One region of the Gottschalkia purinilytica genome, then DNA from elsewhere that is predicted to be linked to it. Evidence: riboswitches for the same ligand, from Rfam matches in the RefSeq annotation. Region 1 holds a riboswitch; the other holds the start of a gene.
The links. Region 1 has a riboswitch for S-adenosylmethionine ahead of metA (homoserine O-acetyltransferase MetA). Riboswitches for the same ligand answer to the same signal wherever they lie in the genome.

Region 1 (2,210 bases):
AGATATAAGTTATATAAAAACTACTGTGACTATGAAATAATAAATAATGAGGATATGGATTGTGCTGTTAACAAGCTTATAGACATAATTAAATATAATATTCTTGGAGATGAATAATAAAATGAAAATACTAGTAATAAATGGACCTAATATAAACATGCTTGGTATAAGAGAAAAAAATATATATGGAACAGAAAATTATGAAAGCATGTGTTCAATATTGAAAAGTAAAGAGAATGATTTTAATATAAAGTTAGATATTTTACAAAGCAATATAGAGGGTGAAATAGTAGGTTTTATACATAATGCCTATGAGAAGTATGATGGTATTATAATTAACCCTGGTGCTTATACACACTATAGTATAGCAATATATGATGCTTTAAAATCTGTAGATATTCCTACTGTAGAGGTTCATATTAGTAATGTTCATGCGAGAGAAGAGTTCAGAAGAAAATCAGTTACTGCACCGGCTTGTATTGGACAAATAAGTGGCTTTGGAACTTACGGATATGAATTAGCAATATTAGCATTATTAAATAATATAAAAAAATAGTTTGAAGATTGAGAATTTTAAGAAAAATCTTGACATAAGCTTATATTATTAATATAATAATTGCAATAGACATATAAATATGGTACTCATCAAGAGTGATGGAGGGACTGGCCCTATGAAATCCGGCAACCAAGTTTATACTATGGTGCTAAATCCAGCGGTATATGATACCGAGAAGATGAGAGAATTAGAAATTAAACTTCTTTCATCAGAAAGAAGTTTTTTTATTTTAGAAAGGAGAAGTAACTATGCCAATAGTAATACCTAATGAACTTCCAGCCTATAAAATACTGACTAATGAAAATATATTTGTTATGGGAGAAAAAAGGGCGTTAACACAAGATATTAGACCACAAAAAATTGTAATTCTTAATCTTATGCCCACTAAGATAGAAACGGAAACTCAGCTACTTAGACTTTTAGGAAATACTTCACTACAGGTAGAGATTACACTACTGCATACAGCAACATATCAATCTAAGAATACTAGTAAAGAACACTTAGGAAGTTTTTATAAAACTTTTGATGAAATAAAACATAAAAAATTTGATGGAATGATTATAACAGGAGCTCCTGTAGAACAAATGCCATTTGAGGAAGTAGAATATTGGGATGAATTAGTGAGAATATTTGAGTTCACAAAGACTAATGTTACTTCTACTTTCCATATATGTTGGGGAGCACAAGCAGGTCTTTATTATCACTATGGAGTTAATAAATATTCAGTGGATAAAAAAATATTTGGTGTATTTCTTCATAAAGTAAACGATAAGAAAAATAAGCTTATGAGAGGTTTTGATGACTTTTACTATGCTCCACATTCAAGGCATACAGACGTATTTAGAAAAGATATAGAAAATGTACCTGAGTTAGAAATACTGTCAGAATCAGATGAATCAGGAGTATATATAGTTGCTACTAATGATGGTAAACAAATATTTGTAACAGGTCATTCAGAGTATGATCCTTTTACACTAAAAAAAGAATATGACAGAGATGCATCTAAAGGACTAGAAAACGTGGAAATACCAAAAAATTATTTTCCGAATGATGATCCTAACAAAGAGCCTATTGTAAGATGGAGAAGTCATGCTAGTCTATTATATTCAAACTGGTTGAACTATTATGTATATCAAGAAACACCATATTTACTGGATTAAGAATTATTTGCTTACAAAGTTAAGACTTAGTATAATGTCTATGATAAATCTCTAATTTTTCAAATATTTAATATTAATTTTGAAAAGCTAGAGATTTTATTATTTTTTTAGATTATTAAGTTATAATATATAGTAAATATCGAGAATTTAAGGAGGAAAAATGAACAGTAAACTTGATAGAAAATTTTATAATAGAGATACAATAGAGGTAGCGAAAGATTTGTTAGGAAAGCTATTGGTTTATCAAGTAGATAATAAGAAACTAATAGGAAAAATAGTTGAAACAGAAGCATATATGGGGCCTATAGATAAAGCAGCACATTCCTATGGAGGAAAAAGAACACCAAGAGTAGAAGTTATGTATGGTAAACCTGGGGTGGCTTATATATATCTTATATATGGAATGTATAATTGTTTTAATGTAGTTACAAGAGAGGAAGGAAGACCAGAAGCAGTTCTAGTAAGAGCATTGGAACCTGTTGAAGGATTAGATG
Region 2 (2,210 bases), on a different contig from region 1:
TTATATGCTATGTTTGTATCTATTCTAGTTCCACAATTTAAAAAGAATTATAAAATAGCAATTCTAGTAGCATTGTCTGCTATTTTAAATACTCTGTTTACTTATTTTAATTTTTTACCACAAGGATGGGGACTTATATTATCAATAGTTATATCTTCAGCAATAGGAGCTTCTTTATTTAAGGACGATAATAATTCAGGAGTGAATGATGATGAGTAATACAAAGATAATAATTATAGGAATGATAATTGCTACAGGTATACCTAGATTATCACCATTTCTATTTAAGACTAAAGGAAATATGCCAGACTGGGTTAACAGATTTTTGAACTTTGTACCATTTGCTGCAATAGGAGCATTAACAATCCCAGGGGCATTTACAGCAACTCCAGAAGTTCCTATGGCATCAGTAGTAGGATTTATAGCTGCTGCTATAGCTTCGTGGTATAAAGGTGGAATAATACTTCCTATTATAACTTCTATAGTGGCTACTTTTTTAGTATTGTATATATAATATTACTAGAAACTAACTTATAACTATAGCTCTAATTAAAGTTAAGAAGCTTGTTGATAACTATGTTAATTTTGATATTTATAACTGTTATACAACAAGCTTTTGTATTTTAAATAATATTTAGTTGCTATGATTTCGATAAACTACTGACATCTGAAAATTTTAGATATTTGAACATGATACCTATAGTTATTAAAGAAGATATTAAATCTGATATAGGTGTACTAATCCAAACTCCTGTTACTCCCCAAAACTTAGGAAGAATTACTAACAATGGTATCAATATAATAACTTGTCTTAATAAAGATAAAATTACTGATATATAATTTATGACAACATTAGTCAAAGTAACTAATTAAATAAATTCACTTTATTGCATAATTAAAAATTATATAAAAGTGATAAATGCTATCAATAAGCGTGGTAAATAGAGATAAAATTCAAAAGCCTTTGTTAATCCTGAAAAAACTTATAAATAAATGTTGACATATTTATACACAGTTGATATAATCATTCCTAACAAAGAAACGTAATTTAATATAACTCTTATCGAGAGTGGTGGAGGGAACTGGCCCTGAGAAACCCGGCAACCCAAAGGAAACTTCCTTGAAGGTGCTAAATCCAGCAGGTATATCCTGAAAGATAAGATCAGAGAACGAACTCAAACCTTCCTGTTTTATCTAGCAGGAAGGTTTTTTTAGTTAGTTTGCAGATGAATCAGTTGAACGAAGAAATAAGAGTATTTAGAAAATTCAAAATAATATGAAAATGGAGGAATCAAATATGGGAGACAAATTACATTTTGAAACAATTCAAGTTCATGGAGGACAATTAGTTGACTCAGATACAAAATCAAGAGCAGTACCTATATATCAAACAACTTCGTATGTATTTGAAGATGCACAAGATGCGGCAGATTTATTCGGGTTAAAAAAAGCAGGAAATATATATACAAGAATTACAAATCCAACTACTGATGTATTTGAAAAAAGAATTGCTGAACTTGAAGGCGGAGTAGGAGCTGTTGCTACAGCATCAGGAATGGCAGCAATAAGTTATGCGATTCTTAATATAGCTAAAACAGGAGAAGAAATAGTATCAGTATCAACACTTTACGGTGGAACGTACACATTATTTGCACATACATTTAAGAACTTTGGAATAAAAGTAAAATTTGTACATCCTGATAAATTTGAAGAATTAGATGCAGCTATAAATGATAAAACAAAGGCAGTATTTATAGAAACTATAGGGAATCCAGATATAAATGTTGTTGACATTGAAAAAGCAGCAGAAATAGCTCATAAGAACAATGTACCTTTAATAGTAGATAATACATTTGCAACACCTTATCTATGTAGACCTATAGAGTACGGAGCTGATATAGTAGTACATTCTGCAACTAAGTTTATAGGGGGACATGGTACTTCAATAGGTGGAGTAGTAGTTGATTCAGGTAAATTTGATTGGAATAATGGAAAATTTCCAGAACTAATAGATCCAGAACCAAGTTATCATGGACTTTCTTTCTCAGAAGCATTTGGAGAAGCAGCATATATAGCTAGATTAAGAACTACTCTATTAAGAGATGTAGGAGCTTGTATATCACCATTTAATTCGTTCTTGTTAATATTAGGATTAGAGACATTATCTCTTAGAGTAGAAAGACATGTTTTAAATGCTCAGAAGATTGCAG

Region 2: it holds a riboswitch for S-adenosylmethionine, as region 1 does, so the genes downstream of both, CLPU_RS13985 (O-acetylhomoserine aminocarboxypropyltransferase/cysteine synthase family protein) here and metA (homoserine O-acetyltransferase MetA) in region 1, are expected to answer to the same signal.

What each region holds. Positions count from the first base shown of each region.
Region 1 is NZ_LGSS01000001.1:142,437-144,646, reverse strand. Features, by position in the region: gene CLPU_RS00740 (shikimate kinase) at 1-117, shown strand, start outside; gene aroQ (type II 3-dehydroquinate dehydratase) at 122-556, shown strand; SAM riboswitch class I at 640-741, shown strand; gene metA (homoserine O-acetyltransferase MetA) at 805-1,716, shown strand; gene CLPU_RS00725 (DNA-3-methyladenine glycosylase) at 1,877-2,210, shown strand, end outside.
Region 2 is NZ_LGSS01000018.1:672-2,881, forward strand. Features, by position in the region: gene CLPU_RS13975 (AzlC family ABC transporter permease) at 1-219, shown strand, start outside; gene CLPU_RS13980 (AzlD domain-containing protein) at 212-514, shown strand; gene CLPU_RS17335 (hypothetical protein) at 691-840, shown strand; SAM riboswitch class I at 1,058-1,163, shown strand; gene CLPU_RS13985 (O-acetylhomoserine aminocarboxypropyltransferase/cysteine synthase family protein) at 1,298-2,210, shown strand, end outside.